DNA from 3 places in the Serratia ficaria genome. Region 1 is predicted to be linked to each of the others. Evidence: predicted binding sites of a transcription regulator. Region 1 holds the regulator's gene; each other region holds the start of a gene.

Region 1 (5,963 bases):
CGGGTTATACCGATTATCCGTTTCTGGCCGACTAGTTAACCTTACCCCGCCCGGCGGCCATGATGTTGCGATGGCCGCTTTTTTATCGGCCGGCAAATGTGACGGCGTCACCCATTCGCCGCGTTGAAATCCCTTGCGTGACAAGGCTATACTGAATTCAGCTTCATTCTTTTCCATCGCCGTACGCCACGGCACAGCCAATCAGAGGAATTATGCGCTTACTCCATACCATGATCCGCGTCGGTGATCTGCAACGCTCCATCGACTTCTACACCAAGGTATTAGGCATGCGCCTGCTGCGCACCAGCGAAAACCCGGAATACAAGTACTCGCTGGCGTTTGTCGGCTACAGCGACGAAAGCGAAGGCGCGGTGATTGAACTGACCTACAACTGGGGCACCGACAGCTACGAAATGGGCACCGCGTTTGGCCACCTGGCGCTGGGCGTCGACGACGTGGCGGCCACCTGCGACAGCATTCGCGGCGCCGGCGGCAAGGTGACCCGCGAAGCCGGCCCGGTAAAAGGCGGCACCACGGTGATCGCCTTCGTCGAAGATCCGGACGGTTACAAGATCGAACTGATCGAGAACAAGCACGCCGGCCAGGGCCTCGGCAAATAAAGCTTATCCAGGGCGCAGCGGCGCCCTTCTTTTTATCCGCGTGATAAGCGCCTGCAACCGGGCGTAAAATTTGCCATAATGCGCGCTGCATTCGATGAAGATAAGAAACTGATGGCCGAAAAAAGTGATCTTAACGCCCTGAGTGGTCGTTTTCGTGGGTTTTATCCCGTAGTTATAGATATTGAAACCGCCGGTTTTAATGCCAAAACCGACGCGTTGCTGGAGATTGCCGCGGTCACGCTGAAGATGGATGAGGACGGCTGGCTGCAGCAGGACGAGACCCTGCACTTCCACGTCGAGCCTTTTGAAGGCGCCAACCTGCAGCCGGAAGCGCTGGCGTTCAACGGCATTGACCCGCACAACCCGCTGCGCGGCGCGGTCAGCGAATACGATGCGCTGCACGCCATTTTCAAAGCGGTGCGCAAAGGCATCAAGGATCGCGGCTGCAACCGGGCGATCATCGTGGCGCACAACGCCAACTTCGATCACAGCTTCCTGATGGCCGCCGCCGAACGCGCCGGCCTGAAGCGCAATCCGTTCCATCCGTTCGCCACCTTCGACACCGCCGCGCTCAGCGGGCTGGTGCTGGGCCAGACGGTATTGGCCAAAGCCTGCATCGCCGCCGGCATGCCTTTCGACAGCAGCCAGGCGCACTCGGCGCTGTACGACACCGAGCAAACCGCCCTGCTGTTCTGTGAGCTGGTCAACCGCTGGAAGCGCCTCGGCGGCTGGCCGCTGGCGCTGCCCGAGTCCGACGCGTGACAAAAAAATCGGGCGGCCCAGTTCGCACTGGCGCCGCCCGATATTCTATGGCAACAAGCCCCGCCGATTAAGGCTGCTGGTCTTCCTGCTCTTTGTATTTCTCTGCGGTTTCTTTGATCAGCTGCTGCAGCTCGCCGCGCTGATACATTTCGATGATGATATCGCAACCGCCGACCAATTCACCGTCAACCCACAGCTGCGGGAAGGTCGGCCAGTTGGCGTACTTGGGCAGCTCGGCGCGGATGTCCGGGTTCTGCAGAATATCAACGTAGGCGAAGCGTTCGCCGCAGGCGGACAGCGCCTGCACGGCCTGTGCGGAAAAACCGCAGTTCGGCAGTTTTGGCGAGCCTTTCATGTACAGCAAAATAGGGTTTTCAGCGATCTGGTGCTGAATTTTTTCAATCGTCGTCGTCATTTATTGCTTCCTCAAGCCACATCTCATGGCTACAACATGCATCACACGGGCTATTGTAGCGGCTGGAACAGTCGCAAGAAAACGCCATCTTTTGCAAGGACATTCGCCCTGTGCCGATCGCGCCTCACCGGCAACGCCATTCCGGTTAAAACTTAGGCTCAGAATAACATTTTTAATCCGACCATTTCACTAATATATTTCGTCGCCCCCCGCCCGGCGTTTAATTAAAACCGCAACGCGAGACTGATGATTTTTTATACATCAACGGGCTGATTTTAAACCAAAAAAAAGGCTATTAACGTTTTCTCACAATATGGATTATTATTTATGAGTTCTCCGCTGTTTTATATGGCGAAATTCGGGAATACTGTGACTCTTTCGATATCCGTTTCGGGGCCAAGGCTGGTGACGTCGACATGCGTTTAATTCTTACGCTTTTTGTGCTGTTGTTTACGCAGCTATTCTTCAATCTGGCGCACGCTGCGCCGCAGGCGCGTATTGCCGCCGAGCAGCGCAAGAGCCATGTCAATGAAGCGCGGCCGGACGATCGCAAGAAAAAGAAAGCGGTCAAGGCCAGCAAAAAAGTGAAAGTGGCGGCCCCAGAGAAAAAAACCAAGGTCGCCAAGACCAAATCAGAGAAAACGGCCAAAAAGATCGTCAGCGCCAAATCGAAAACCAAATCCCAAAAAATCGCCAAAATTAAGGTGACCCCACCGAAGAAGGGTTACAAAAAAGGCTACGGCCGCCACCGCAGTGCCGGGATGGCTACCGCCAAACTGGTGCACGACGATAAGCCGCTGAAGCTCAGCCCGGCGCATAAAAAACGCTATCAACACGCCAAGCAAACCGCCATGGCCAAGCTGATGGATCAAATGGGCAAGCCTTATCGCTGGGGCGGCAGCTCGCCGCGTACCGGCTTTGACTGCAGCGGCCTGATTTATTACGCCTATAAGGACGTGGTGAAAATCAAGATGCCGCGCACCGCCAATGAGATGTATCACCTGCGCGACGCCGCGCCCATCAAGAAAAGCGAGCTGGAAAGCGGCGATCTGGTGTTCTTCCGCATCAACAACCGCGGCGTGGCCGATCACGTTGGGGTTTATCTGGGCAACGGCAAATTCATCCAGTCGCCGCGCACCGGTGAAGAGATCCGCATCAGCCAGCTCGACAACGACTACTGGCAGAACCACTATATCGGCGCGCGCCGGGTCGTCACGCCGAAAACCATTCGTTAATACTTAGCGCGGCCGAAGTGGCCGGAGAACCTCCAGGCGTTGGCGAACGGGACGTTTGTTGCAGAAGAACGGGGATAACCGCGGGGAAAGCGACGAGGCGCAGCAAGCTGCGCCTGTTAATGCCGGGAATTCAGTTCAGCGCAGCGGTGAAGCTGAAGGCAATGATCACGGCCAGCGCACACAGGGTGGTGAACAGCGACATCTTCAGATCGGTATCCATTACTACTCCTTCTCAGATAGGCTTTCCCAAGGATAAAAGGCGTACAATTAGTACGTCAAATCATTTTCCCACAGTTCGCCAATAAAATCTTGTTATCATTTCCCGGTTTATAATGCCGATTACCTCTTCCCCTTTTGCTCAATATGCGACAAAATTCGCAGTTCACAACTGCGTACCGGCAACAATGCCCCTCCTGACCAGCGCTGAAGACTTCAACACATTAAAAACTCGGTTTTCGCTTCTCTGGAGAAGGATCTACGCAGGCAAACGATTAACATCACACTTACATGCTGCAACATGTGAGTTCAGGAGTCATTTCTTACATGGCAACGATTAAAGATGTGGCCAAACGCGCTGGCGTTTCCACCACCACCGTTTCGCACGTCATCAATAAGACTCGTTTCGTCGCCGAAGAAACCAAAGCGGCCGTATGGGCCGCGATCAAAGAATTGCATTACTCGCCGAGCGCCGTGGCGCGCAGCCTGAAGGTCAATCACACCAAGTCGATCGGCCTGCTGGCCACCTCGAGCGAGGCGCCCTATTTTGCCGAAGTGATCGAAGCGGTGGAGAACAGCTGCTACAGCAAAGGCTACACGCTGATCCTGTGCAACTCGCATAACAACCTGGACAAGCAGCGCGCCTATCTGGCGATGCTGGCGCAAAAGCGCGTCGACGGCCTGCTGGTGATGTGCTCGGAATACCCGGACCAGCTGTTGGGCATGCTGGAAGACTACCGCAATATCCCGATGGTGGTGATGGACTGGGGCGCGGCGCGCGGCGATTTTACCGACACCATCATCGACAACGCCTTCGAGGGCGGTTATCTGGCCGGCCGTTATCTCATTGAGCGCGGCCACCGCGACATCGGCGCCATTCCTGGGCAGCTGGCGCGCAACACCGGCGGCGGGCGACATCAGGGCTTTCTGAAGGCGATGCAGGAAGCCAATATCGAGGTGCGCGACGAATGGATCGTACAGGGCGACTTTGAGCCGGAGTCCGGTTACAAGGCCATGCATCAGATCCTGTCGCAGAAACAGCGTCCGACCGCGGTGTTCTGCGGCGGCGACATCATGGCGATGGGCGCCATCTGCGCCGCCGACGAACTGGGGCTGCGGGTGCCGCAGGACATTTCGGTGATCGGTTACGATAACGTGCGCAACGCCCGCTACTTCACGCCGGCGCTGACCACCATCCACCAGCCGAAGGAACGCCTGGGCGAAATGGCCTTCACCATGCTGCTGGATCGCATCATCAGCAAGCGCGAGGAATCGCAGGTGATCGAGGTGCATCCGAAACTGATCGAGCGCCGTTCGGTCGCCGACGGCCCGTTCGTCGACTACCGCCGTTAATCCCCGCCGCCGGAAGCCCGCCCGGCCTCCGGCGCCGCTTCGCTCAGCCATTCCTGATTCAGGGTTTCGCTGTCCCCCAGATAGTCCAGCAGCCAGGCCATCGCCGGCGACGGCTTATCCTGCTGCCAGGTCAGGCAGCACGGGCTGGCGGGAAAAGGCTGCTGCAGCTGCAGCGCCGCCAGCTCCCCGCGCCGCACCAGCGGCAACGCCCGATGGGCCGGCATCATGCCGACGCACAGCCCGGCGCACAGGCAGTCCAGCGCCGAGGTCCAGTCCGGCGCCACCAGCCGCCGTTGGTTGTCCAGCGTCCAGGTCACGCGCTTCGGCAGGCTGCGCGAGGTATCTTCCAGGCACAGCGAAGGATAAGGCCGCAGCTGGTCGTCATTCAGCGGGCCGCTCAGCAGCGCCAGCGGATGCTGCGGGCTGACCACGCACAGCCAGTTCATGTCGCCCATGTCGCGGAAGGCGAAGCCGCCGCCGACCGGCACCGCGCGCGTTGCGCCGATCGCCATCTCCGCCCGCCCGTCGACCAGCGCATCCCACACGCCGTTAAACACCTCCGGCTGCATCAGTAATTCGACATCGGGAAAGTGACGATAGAAATCCAGCACCAGCTGGCGACTGCGCTGCGGTTTGACGATGATGTCCACCGCGATTTTCAGCTGGCCGCGCCAACCGTTGGCCACCTGCTGGCACTGGCGGCGGGTGTCGAGCATTTTTTTGATGACAACCCGCGCATCCTTGATGAACAGCGCGCCGGCCGGCGTCAGTTCCACATCGCGATGGCGCCGTTCAAACAGCGGCACCGCCAGCCATTGCTCCAGCTGACGCACGGTATAGCTGACCGCCGAGGGCACCCGGTGCAGCTCCTGCGCCGCCGCGCTGAAACTGCCGGTGCGGGCCACCGCGTCCACGACTTCCAGAGAATATTCAGACCACATCGTCTTGCCTTCAATTTTTTTAACAGCAGTTTGCAAATATTACCGTTTCACAAGCAGAGATCCAGCCGGATACACTTGCCGGCGCTAAAAACCTGCGACAACAAAATACCAACGAGAAATACCATGCGAAATTCCTTTGGCTTTATGTTCTATCTCGCCGGCCTGAGCATGCTGGGTTATCTGGCGACCGACATGTACCTGCCGGCCTTCGGCGCCATGCGGGAAGAGCTGCAAATTTCCGCCGGCGCCATCAGCGCCAGCCTCAGCATCTTTCTGGCCGGCTTCGCCTTTGCGCAGCTGCTGTGGGGGCCGCTCTCCGACCACCTGGGCCGCAAGCCGGTGCTGCTGATCGGCCTGGCGCTGTTCGCCCTCGGCTGCCTCGGCATGCTGTGGGTGCAAAATGCCGTGCAGCTGTGGTCGT
Region 2 (5,963 bases), 1.3 Mb from region 1:
CTGTTTTTACCCGACGATTAAACGCCGGCGCGCCCGAACGCGTTGTTCCCTTGTGCTTTTGCCGGGTGGGTGAGACACCCGGCGTTAAAGAGAGAACTTATGGAAATCATCAAGTTTGTTATTGATTTTATTCTGCATATTGATGTGCATTTGGCCGAACTGGTCGCGCAGTACGGCATGTGGGTCTACGCTATTCTGTTCCTGATCCTGTTTTGTGAAACCGGGCTGGTGGTGACGCCGTTCCTGCCGGGGGATTCTCTGCTGTTCGTCGCCGGCGCGCTGGCGGCGTTGCCGACCAACGATCTGAACGTGCACACCATGGTGGCATTGATGGCGGCGGCGGCGATTATCGGCGATGCGGTGAATTACACCATCGGCCGACTGTTCGGCGATAAGCTGTTCAGCAACCCGAACTCGAAGATTTTTCGCCGCAGCTATCTGGACAAGACGCATCAGTTTTACGAGAAACACGGCGGAAAAACGATTATTTTGGCGAGATTCGTGCCGATCGTGCGTACTTTTGCGCCGTTCGTCGCCGGCATGGGGCATATGTCCTATCGCCACTTCGCCGCCTATAACGTGATTGGCGCGCTGGTTTGGGTGCTGCTGTTCACCTATGCTGGCTATCTTTTCGGTGATTTGCCCATCGTGCAGGAAAACCTGAAACTGCTGATCGTTGCTATCATCATTGTTTCAATTCTGCCGGGCATCATTGAAATCTGGCGCCACAAGCGCGCGGCTGCCCGCCAGCAAAAACAGTAAAAACATCGCCTAACCTATCGGTTCGACCAGTTTTTTATCCACAGTGTCGGGCCGATATGGTTTAATGAGCGACATTTATGGTCTGTTCCTGCGAACAACCCTGAAGCCAGTGCCTCGGTCGCGCGCCTGCCGCGCTTTGCTCGGGCACTTTTTCATTGGGTGTGTTTACGGGGGGATTGTTAAAGCATGAACAGCAGACTGGCGTCTGCCAGGTTCAAACAGAAAGGTCATCGATGAGCTGGATTGAACGAATTCTTAACAAGAGCAATATTACACAAACCCGTAAGGCGAGCATTCCTGAAGGGGTCTGGACCAAATGCGACAGCTGCGGCCAGGTTCTCTATCGCGCCGAGCTGGAGCGTAATCTGGAAGTGTGTCCTAAATGCGACCACCACATGCGCATGTCTGCGCGTATGCGTTTGCATACCCTGCTGGACGAAGGCAGCGAAGTGGAACTGGGCAGCGAACTGGAGCCGAAAGACGTTCTGAAGTTCAAGGATTCCAAAAAGTATAAGGACCGTCTGGTCGCCGCCCAGAAAGCGACCGGCGAGAAAGACGCGCTGGTGGTGATGAAAGGCACGCTGTACGGCATGCCTGTCGTGGCCGCCTCTTTCGAATTCGCCTTTATCGGCGGCTCGATGTCGTCGGTCGTCGGCGCGCGCTTCGTGCGTGCGGTGGAGCAGGCGCTGGAAGACAACTGCCCGCTGGTTTGCTTCTCCGCCAGCGGCGGCGCGCGCATGCAGGAAGCGCTGATGTCGCTGATGCAGATGGCGAAAACCAGCGCGGCGCTGGCCAAAATGCAGGAGCGCGGCTTGCCGTACATCTCCGTGCTGACCGACCCGACCATGGGCGGCGTTTCCGCCAGTCTGGCGATGCTGGGCGACATCAACATCGCCGAGCCGAAGGCGCTGATCGGCTTTGCCGGCCCGCGGGTGATCGAGCAGACGGTGCGCGAAAAACTGCCGCCGGGCTTCCAGCGCAGCGAGTTCCTGATCGAAAAAGGCGCGATCGACATGATCGTCCGCCGGCCGGAAATGCGCCAAACGCTGGCGAGCATTCTGTCCAAGCTGACCAACCAGCCGCAGCCGCATTTCGATGAGGCCGAGCCGGTTATCGCGCCGGAAAACCAGGCCGACGCCTGAGGTGCGGACAACGGCCCCGGTCAAACGGGGCCCTTCGGCCGTCATTTTGTGGCTAAGTGGCGGTCGAGGTATGCCCGATGCCTTTCAGGCTGCGGCCGAGCGCGCCGCTGCCTGAAAGCCGAGGGCATTATGGAGAGCATCGCCTTTACCGCGGTGAGGGTGGTGCCCTGATGGATCAATGAACCCAAGTTCAGCGATGGGACTCATGCAAAACCACCAAATTCCCCAAGCCACGTCGCCATTGAGCTCGTGGCTTTATTATCTGGAACGCCTGCACAGTCAGGCGATCGAACTCGGCCTGGAACGCGTGCAGCGCGTTGCGGCGCAGCTGGATTTACTGACCCCCGCACCGACGGTATTCACCGTTGCCGGCACCAACGGCAAGGGCACCACCTGCCGCACCCTCGAAGCCATTCTGCTGGCCGCCGGCCTGCGCGTCGGCGTTTACAGTTCGCCGCATCTGGTGCGCTATACCGAACGGGTGCGCATTCAGGGCGAAGAGCTGAGCGAAGCGGAACACAGCCGCTCCTTCGCCGCCATTGAAGCCGGCCGCGGCGAAACGTCGCTGACCTATTTCGAATTCGGCACCCTGTCGGCGCTGCAGTTGTTCAAGCAGGCGCGGCTCGACGTGGTGATCCTGGAGGTCGGTTTGGGCGGGCGTCTGGACGCCACCAATATCGTCGATCCGAGCGTGGCGGTGATCACCAGCATCGCGCTGGACCATACCGACTGGCTGGGCGACGATCGCGAGAGCATCGGCCGCGAAAAGGCCGGTATTTTCCGCGCCGACACGCCGGCGGTGGTGGGGGAGCCGGACATGCCGGCGACCATCCGCCAGGTGGCCGAGACGCTGGGCGCGCCGCTGTACCTGCGCGGCGAGGCCTGGAGCTTCAGCGTGCAGGGCGACCGCTGGCAGTGGCAAGGCGGCGATACGCGGCTGACCGATCTGCCGACGCCGAACGTGCCGCTGGCCAATGCCGCCACCGCGCTGGCGGCGCTGAACTATTCTTCTTTGGAAATCGACGATCGGGCGATCTTCGCCGGGCTGCAGCAGGCGACGCTGCCGGGCCGCTTCCAGATTGTGCGGCAGGAGCCGACGCTGATCCTCGACGTGGCGCATAACCCGCACGCCGCCGGCTATCTGGCCGGACGCCTGGCCAGGCTGCCGCGCAGCGGCGGCAAGGTGCGCGCGGTGGTGGGCATGCTGTCGGACAAGGACATCGCCGGCACGCTGGCCTGCCTGAGCGAGCAGGTGGACGAATGGTACTGCGCGCCGCTTGACGGGCCGCGCGGCGCCAGCGCCGAGCAGTTGGCGCAGCATTTGACGGAACCGCGGCGCTTTGCCGATGTCGAAACTGCCTGGCGGCAGGCTATGCAGGATGCTGATAAACAGGATATTGTGATCGTCTGTGGATCGTTCCACACCGTCGCGCAGGTGATGGCGGCGTTAGACGAGATGCGGGGAGTGTGAGTGGCAAGTAAATTTCAGAACCGACTGGTTGGAACCGTCATTCTGGTGGCGCTGGGGGTAATCATCCTGCCAGGGCTGCTGGACGGCAAAAAGAAACACTACGAGGATGAGTTCGCGGCTATTCCTCTGGTGCCGAAACCGGGCGACGTAGAGGAAAACGACGTGTTGCCGCCGGTCACTCAGCCGTTGCCGGCGCAGCCGCCGGAAGGCGCAGGCGCGCTGGTTGAACAGCAGGCGGCCAATGAAGCGGCGGCTCGGCAGGCGGTGCGTCAGGGCGCCCAGCAGCAGCCGACGCAGGTGGCGCCGCCGCCGGTGGAAATCCGGCCGCAGCCGGTGCCGCAGCCGAAACCCAAGCCGGTGGAAGTGAAGCCCAAGCCAACGCCTCAGCCCAAGCCGGCGGAGGTGAAGCCGGTGGTGAAACCCGAACCGAAACCGGAACCTGCGCCGGCGCAGAAACCGGCGGAAGAGAAGGCGCCGGCCGGGCAGGCGTATGTGGTGCAGCTCGGCGCGCTGAAGAACGCCGCCAAGGTGAGCGAGATCGTCGCGTCGCTGCGGCTGTCGGGCTACCGCGCCTTTACCGTGCCGTCGACGCCGGTGCAGGGGCAGATCACCCGCATATACGTCGGGCCGGACGCCTCGAAGCAGAAGCTGCAGTCTTCGCTGCCGTCGCTGAATTCCATCAGCGGTCTGAGCGGCCAGGTGAAGCCTTACGGCGCGCGTTAAAAACCGCAGGGGCACAGCAGGCTGCGCCCCTCAATCAACGAAGGGGGGCGTAATCACTGAAGAAAGTGCGCCTTTCACGGGCGAAACCCTCTATGTAGGCGCGGCGATTGGGATTTTTTTTATCGCCGCTTTTTATTTGTAACGTGGTAGGAAATCCCCTACGCAAACGTTTTCTTTTTCTGTTAGAATTCGCCGCGAATTGGATCACCCGATAGATTTCATGTCGCATCAAGGCGGCAAGAAAGATGAAGGGGGCAGGGGCGATTCATTATTGGAATAGTTTATGGTCTGGATTGATTACGTCATTATAGCGGTGATTGGGTTTTCGGCTCTGGTGAGTCTGATCCGAGGGTTTGTTCGCGAAGCATTGTCACTTGTGACATGGGGATGTGCGTTTTTTGTTGCCAGCCATTTCTACTCCTACCTTGCAGTCTATTTCACTCGTTTTGAAGATGAACTGGTGCGAAACGGCATCGCGATCGCCATTTTGTTTATCGCGACCCTGATCGTAGGAGCTATTGTTAACTATGTGATTAGCTCACTGGTAGAGAAAACCGGGTTATCGGGCACCGACCGGGTGCTGGGCGTCTGTTTCGGCGCACTGCGCGGCGTGCTGATCGTTGCGGCGATCCTGTTCTTCCTGGACACCTTTACCGGCTTTTCGCAAAGCGCAGACTGGAAACAGTCGCAGCTCATTCCCCAGTTCAGTTATATTATCAGGTGGTTCTTTGACTACCTGCAGAGCACGTCGAGTTTCTTACCGACCCATTTACCGGGGCGGTAGCGCTGATGAGGAAAAGACAACATGTGCGGTATTGTCGGTATCGCCGGTTTTATGCCGGTAAACCAGTCGATTTATGATGCGTTGACGGTGCTCCAGCACCGTGGCCAGGATGCCGCAGGCATCGTCACCATTGATGCCCATAACGGGTTCCGTCTGCGTAAGGCGAACGGTCTGGTGAAGGATGTGTTCGAGGCGCGCCATATGCTGCGCCTGCAGGGCAACATGGGTATTGGCCATGTGCGTTACCCGACGGCTGGCAGCTCCAGTGCCTCAGAGGCTCAACCTTTCTATGTAAACTCGCCGTTCGGCATTACGCTGGCACACAACGGCAACCTGACCAACGCCCATGAACTGCGCCAAAAGCTGTTCGAAAGCGGCCGTCGCCATGTCAACACCACCTCCGATTCCGAGATCCTGCTGAACGTGCTGGCCAGCGAGCTGGACCGTTTCCAGCATTATCCTCTGGAGTCCGACAACATCTTCACCGCCGTGGCCGCCATGCATCAGCAGCTGCGCGGCGCCTACGCCTGCGTGGCGATGATCATCGGCCACGGCCTGCTGGCGTTCCGCGACCCGAACGGCATCCGCCCGCTGGTGATCGGCAAGCGCACCCTGGAAGACGGCCGCAACGAGTATATGGTGGCCTCCGAGAGCGTGGCGCTGGATACCCTGGGCTTTGAGTTCCTGCGCGACGTGGCGCCGGGCGAAGCGGTGTACATCACCGAGAAAGGCCAGCTGTTCACCCGCCAGTGCGCGGAGAACCCGAAAACCAATCCGTGCCTGTTCGAATACGTCTACTTCGCCCGTCCGGACTCGTTCATGGACAAGATTTCGGTCTACAGCGCCCGGGTGCGCATGGGGCAGAAGCTGGGTGAGAAGATCGCGCGCGAGTGGGAAGATCTGGATATCGACGTGGTGATCCCTATCCCGGAAACCTCCTGCGACATCGCGCTGGAGATCGCGCGCATCCTGGACAAACCTTACCGTCAGGGCTTCGTGAAGAACCGCTATGTCGGCCGTACCTTCATCATGCCCGGCCAGCAGGCGCGCCGCCAGTCGGTGCGCCGCAAGCTGAACGCCA
Region 3 (5,963 bases), 1.6 Mb from region 1:
CGGCGAAGCCCTTGCGCTTCAGGGTGCGCAGGAATTCCGGCGTCAGGCCGTTGATGCCGGCCTCGGCCACCTGCTCTTCCAGGCGCACCAGCTCTTCAATCTGCACCAGGAACCAGCGGTCGACGTTGGTCAGGTTGAACACGCCGTCGACCGACAGGCCGGCGCGGAAGGCGTCGGCGATGTACCAGATGCGGTCGGAGCCGGCGTCTTTCAGTTCGCGGCGAATTTTGGTCAGCGCTTCCGGGTCGTCCAGACTCACTTTCGGGTCGAAGCCGGTGGCGCCCACTTCCAGGCCGCGCAGCGCTTTCTGCAGCGACTCCTGCTGGGTGCGGCCGATGGCCATCACTTCGCCGACCGATTTCATCTGGGTGGTCAGGCGGTCGTTGGCGCCGGCGAATTTCTCGAAGTTGAAGCGAGGGATTTTCGTTACCACGTAGTCGATGGACGGTTCGAACGACGCCGGGGTGCGGCCGCCGGTGATGTCGTTCATCAGTTCGTCGAGGGTGTAGCCCACCGCCAGCTTGGCGGCGATCTTGGCGATCGGGAAGCCGGTGGCTTTCGACGCCAGCGCCGAAGAACGCGACACCCGCGGGTTCATTTCGATGACGATCAGGCGGCCGGTTTTCGGGTTGACCGAGAACTGCACGTTGGAGCCGCCGGTTTCCACGCCGATTTCACGCAGCACCGCCATCGAGGCGTTACGCATGATTTGATATTCTTTGTCGGTCAGGGTCTGAGCCGGCGCCACGGTGATCGAGTCGCCGGTGTGGATGCCCATGGCGTCGAAGTTTTCGATCGAGCAGACGATGATGCAGTTGTCGTTTTTATCGCGCACCACTTCCATCTCGTACTCTTTCCAGCCGATCAGCGATTCGTCGATCAGCAGCTCTTTGGTCGGCGACAGGTCGAGGCCGCGCTCGCAGATTTCTTCGAACTCTTCGCGGTTGTAGGCGATGCCGCCGCCGGTGCCGCCCATGGTAAAGGAAGGGCGGATGATGCACGGGAAGCCGACGTCGGCGGCCACCGCCAGCGCTTCTTCCATGGTATGGGCGATGCCGGAACGCGCGGTATCCAGGCCGATCTTCTTCATCGCCACGTCGAAACGGCGGCGGTCTTCGGCTTTATCGATCGCATCGGCGGTGGCGCCGATCATGGTCACGCCGAACTCGGCCAGCACGCCCTGGCGCTCCAGCTCCAGCGCGCAGTTCAGCGCCGTCTGGCCGCCCATGGTCGGCAGCACCGCGTCCGGGCGCTCTTTCTCGATGATCTTGCGCACCACTTCCCAGTGGATAGGTTCGATGTAGGTGGCATCGGCCATTTCCGGGTCGGTCATGATGGTGGCCGGGTTGGAGTTGACCAGAATGACGCGGTAACCCTCTTCGCGCAGCGCTTTACAGGCCTGGGCACCCGAGTAGTCGAACTCACACGCCTGGCCGATGACGATCGGGCCAGCGCCGAGGATCAGGATGCTTTTTATATCGGTACGTTTTGGCATTTTTTTTGCTCCTGATTATTTGGCGTTAGAACGGTAAGTCTCAATCAGTTCGATAAAGTGATCGAACAACGGCGCCGCGTCGTGCGGGCCGGGGCTGGCTTCCGGGTGGCCCTGGAAGCTGAACGCCGCCTTGTCGGTGCGGTGGATGCCCTGCACCGTATGGTCGAACAGCGATTTGTGCGTCACCCGCAGGTTGGCCGGCAGGTTGTTCTCGTCTACCGCGAAGCCGTGGTTCTGCGCGGTGATCATCACGGTGCTGTTGTCCAGATCTTTGACCGGGTGGTTGCCGCCGTGGTGGCCGAGCTTCATCTTCACGGTTTTCGCCCCGCTGGCCAACGCCAGCAGCTGGTGGCCCAGGCAGATGCCGAACACCGGAATGTCGGTCTCCAGGAACTGCTTGATAGCGGCGATGGCGTAGTCGCACGGCTCCGGGTCGCCCGGGCCGTTGGACAGGAAGATGCCGTCCGGCGCCATCTTCAAGACATCGTCAGCCGGGGTCTGCGCCGGCACTACCGTCAGGCGGCAGCCGCGATCCACCAGCATGCGCAGGATGTTGCGCTTGGCGCCGTAATCGTAGGCCACCACGTGGAACGGCAGTTCCTCGGCGGTTTTGGCTTCCGGCAGCTCGCCTTCAAGCGTCCAGCTGCCCTGCTGCCAGCTGTAAGACTCCTGGGTGGTCACTTCCTTCGCCAAATCCATGCCTTTCAGGCCAGGGAAGCCCTGCGCCTTGGCCAGCGCCAGCGCGGCGTCCGGCGAGTCGGCGGCGATGATGCAGCCGTTCTGGGCGCCCTTCTCGCGCAGCAGACGGGTCAGCTTGCGGGTATCGATATCGGCGATCGCCACGATGTTATGGCGCTTGAGGTATTCGGACAGGCCTTCTTCGTTGCGGTAGTTGCTGGCAATCAGTGGGAGGTCGCGAATGACAAGGCCTTGGGCGTGAACGGCGGAGGATTCTTCGTCGGAAGCATTGGTGCCGACATTGCCGATATGAGGATAAGTAAGAGTAACGATCTGGCGGGAGTAGGAAGGATCAGTGAGGATTTCTTGATAGCCGGTCATCGACGTATTGAAGACCACTTCCCCCACTGCCGTACCCTCTGCCCCGATGGCCCGACCGTGGAATTGGGTTCCGTCTTCCAGAACCAATAGCGCTGACTTAATCAAAACACCCTCCGAGGAATAATCAATCACAATATTTGCATATTAATTCAGATATCGCGATCTAAATCAATGCAAAAACCGTCCGCGAGGCCAATTTTTGGCAAATTGGGCGCATTTTAATGATGAGTGCCTGCCTTGTCTACCCAAAGCGCCATTTTTTCTCTTATTTTTGCAGTTTTCGCGGTTTAATGGGCTCAGCAGCCATAAAAACACAGCTAAACTTGGGTTGGTAAACGGTTGCGAGACACAATGACAGAAATTTGCGGCCTGACGGGCTAAAACAAGGTTAAAAAATAACTCTCGCGCGAAAAAAGGCGTGCAAAGCCAACTTAAACACACGAAAACAAGACTTACACTGCGAAAGTAAAATAAGATTGGTGTTTTTGATGTTAAAAAAAAGGACAATAAAATTATTGTCCTATTATCATAGCATTATGATTAATATAACCACATCACGATGGTATTCAGATTAATTATAACCGGTCAAGATTGAGCACGTCTCGCATATCAAACAGACCTTTATCATGGCCATGCAGCCAAGAGGCCGCCTTGACCGCGCCGCTGGCAAAAGTCATGCGGCTGGAGGCTTTATGCGTGATTTCCACCCGCTCGCCGATATCGGCGAACATCGCGGTATGCTCGCCGACGATATCCCCGGCGCGAATGGTGGCGAAGCCGATGCTCTTCGGATCGCGTTCGCCGGTGTGGCCTTCACGCGCATAAACCGCGCAGTCTTTCAGGTTGCGCCCCAGCGCGCCGGCGATCGCTTCGCCCATCGCCAACGCCGTGCCTGACGGGGCATCCACCTTGTGGCGGTGGTGCGCTTCAACAATTTCGATATCGGTGTAGTCGCCCATCACCTGTGCGGCCTTCTCCAGCAGCTTCAACACCAGGTTGACGCCCACGCTGAAGTTGGCGGCGAACACGATACCGATATGCTGCGCCGCATCGCGGATCGCCTGTTTGCCGGCGTCGTCGAAGCCGGTGGTGCCGATCACCATCGCCTTGCGATGCGCCACGCAGAAATCCAGATAGCCCAGGGTGCTTTCCGGCCGGGTGAAGTCGATCAGGATATCGAAGTCATTCGCCACCTGGTCCAGGCCGTCGCTGACGGTAACGCCCACCGCGCCGATGCCCGCCAGTTCACCGGCGTCGACGCCGATCAGGCTGGACCCCGGGCGCGACAGCGCCGCGCCCAGCACTACGCCTTCCGCCTGCTGCACCGCCTGGATCAATTGGCGCCCCATGCGGCCGCCGGCGCCCGCAATCGCAATGCGGATATGTGAATCAGTCATGCTTGCTCTCTTGTTGATTTAACGCCTATCCCTGCAGGCTTATTCCTCAGGGTAACTGCCCCACCTGACCATCGCCAGAGGATTCATTTCATAATTAGAAAATTATGATATCCCCCGATTTTCATCAGCAACGCTGTCAATGGGTTAACATTCAGCCAGCCGAGCTGCCTGAGACGATTGTACATAATCATGCAGTTTCCATGCAGAAAAAAAGCATAAAAAAGGCGCCGCGAACGGCGCCTGGGGCTGCGGCTAACAGCGGTTACGCCGTGATGGCGGCCACTTCGGTGGCGATAGCCGCCAGCGCGTCGTGGCGGGCAAAGTCGTCACGCACCAGCGCCGCACGCTGCCGATAGGCCGGCTGCCGCAAAATGCGGCTTGCCGCCGCCTGCAGCTGGGCGCGGTCCGGGTGGCTGGTGTGCAGGTTGATGCCGCAACCGGCCGCCACCACCCGCATAGCCGCCTCCGGCTTATCCTCGCCGGTGCCGGCGACAATCAGCGGCACGCCGTGGTCCAGCGCGTAGTTGATCGAGCCGTAGCCGCCGTTGGTGATCAACAGCGCCGCCTCCGGCAGCCAGCGTTCGAAAGAGATAAACTCCCGCACTCTGGCGTTGTCGGGCAGCGAGTCCATCAAGCCCTCGGTCGCCCGGCCGCCGGTGGTGGCCAACACCCTCACCGGCAACTGCGCCAGCGCGTTCAGCGCGGGAACGATCAGCTGATGCAGATCCACGTTGGCCAGGGTGCCCTGCGTGACGATCACCAGCGGCCGATCGTCGGCCGGCTCCCAGTCGATATCCTCAACCGCCGGCTGGCCGCCGCCGCGCAGCGGACCGACCAGGCGCACCCCGGGCGGCAGATCGTCACGCGGGTACTCCAGCGCGCCGGTCGACAGCTGCAGGAAACGCTCGCAGCCGCCGATCAGCTCATCGGTGAACTGGCGGTGCAACGGTCGCCCCCCCGCCTGCGCCAGCGCGGCATTGAAGCCGTGCTGCACCTGGTCAATCAGCCGCTGGGTCGCTTCGTCCACCAGCTGCTCGCGGCGCAGGTCCTGCGGCAGCAGCGCCGGCGGAATACGCGGCCCGTAGAAGACAGAATCGCGCGATGAATACGACAGCGGCGTGACGCCGATGCCGAACACCGGCGGCCGCCCGCTCGACTGCAGCAGCGGCAGCACGCCGTAGAAGCAGTTCTCCACCATCAGCAGATCGGTCGCCTCGGCGGCGATCGCCGCGCGCAGCTGGCGGTCCAGCAGCGGGATCGGCGCGGCGAAGAAGTCTTTCAACGCCAGCGCCATTTGCGCATTGCCCGGCGGCAGCGCGGCGCGCTCGGGGAAGTGCCGCTCCAGGTGGCGGTAATCGAAATCCACCAGCGCGTCGAAGGGCACAAACTGCGCGCCCGCCGCCTCGGCGCGTTCGCGGAACAGCGCGCCGGTCATGACCCGCACCCGATGCCCTTGCGCAATCAGGTAGCGGGCGATGCTCAGCATCGGGTAAACGTGCCCGGGGGTGGCGACCGCCGCCATCAGTATCCTTGCCATAAGCGTCCTTTAAGCCTCTGCGTTGGCCGGCTTCAGCGCCGGATTGGCGCACACCGGGTTGCTCTGAATATGCACGCGCTGCAGGTGGCGGGCGGAGCGGGCGGTGAAGCCCTCGCGGCCGTGCAGCAGCGAGAAGTTGTCCGCCACCACCACGTCGCCCTGCCGCCATTGATGGGCGTAGTAATGACGCGGATCGTACAGATGTTGCTGCAGGGTATGATGGAACTCCTCCTGCTGCTCCGCCGGCACGCCGTGGTATTCCAGCGCATGCTGATTGAGGAACTTTTTGCCCTCCGTCGGCGGTTCATTGTAGCGCATGATCCGCCCCCTGCCGTTCGGGTGCTCCACCACCAGCGGTGAATGCACCTCGCCGCCGTAGTGCACCACCTGCTTGATGCGGTAGGTGATCGACACCGCCCGCCACAGGGCCAGCAGCGCCTCGTCCGCATTGGCCAGCAGCCGGGTGGTGTCGACG

The links. Region 1 encodes PurR, which represses purine synthesis genes. Its sites were predicted from a motif close to CANGCAAACGTTTGCNTG; they were not measured.
Region 2: cvpA (colicin V production protein) is a predicted target of PurR. The motif match lies at 4,258-4,275, and genes of this name have one in related genera.
Region 3: carA (glutamine-hydrolyzing carbamoyl-phosphate synthase small subunit) is a predicted target of PurR. The motif match lies at 2,883-2,900, and genes of this name have one in related genera.

Annotation. Positions count from the first base shown of each region.
Region 1 is NZ_LT906479.1:2,381,192-2,387,154, reverse strand. It holds gene nemA (alkene reductase) at 1-35, shown strand, start outside; gene gloA (lactoylglutathione lyase) at 213-620, shown strand; gene rnt (ribonuclease T) at 699-1,382, shown strand; gene CKW09_RS11300 (Grx4 family monothiol glutaredoxin) at 1,450-1,797, opposite strand; gene CKW09_RS11295 (C40 family peptidase) at 2,214-3,032, shown strand; gene cydH (cytochrome bd-I oxidase subunit CydH) at 3,163-3,252, opposite strand; gene purR (HTH-type transcriptional repressor PurR) at 3,576-4,601, shown strand; gene punR (DNA-binding transcriptional activator PunR) at 4,598-5,542, opposite strand; gene punC (purine nucleoside transporter PunC) at 5,666-5,963, shown strand, end outside.
Region 2 is NZ_LT906479.1:3,666,068-3,672,030, reverse strand. It holds gene truA (tRNA pseudouridine(38-40) synthase TruA) at 1-21, shown strand, start outside; gene CKW09_RS17310 (DedA family protein) at 100-762, shown strand; gene accD (acetyl-CoA carboxylase, carboxyltransferase subunit beta) at 996-1,904, shown strand; gene folC (bifunctional tetrahydrofolate synthase/dihydrofolate synthase) at 2,110-3,375, shown strand; gene dedD (cell division protein DedD) at 3,376-4,098, shown strand; gene cvpA (colicin V production protein) at 4,382-4,882, shown strand; gene purF (amidophosphoribosyltransferase) at 4,904-5,963, shown strand, end outside.
Region 3 is NZ_LT906479.1:784,674-790,636, reverse strand. It holds gene carB (carbamoyl-phosphate synthase large subunit) at 1-1,495, opposite strand, end outside; gene carA (glutamine-hydrolyzing carbamoyl-phosphate synthase small subunit) at 1,511-2,659, opposite strand; gene dapB (4-hydroxy-tetrahydrodipicolinate reductase) at 3,130-3,951, opposite strand; gene CKW09_RS03675 (glycosyltransferase) at 4,214-5,473, opposite strand; gene CKW09_RS03670 (TauD/TfdA dioxygenase family protein) at 5,498-5,963, opposite strand, start outside.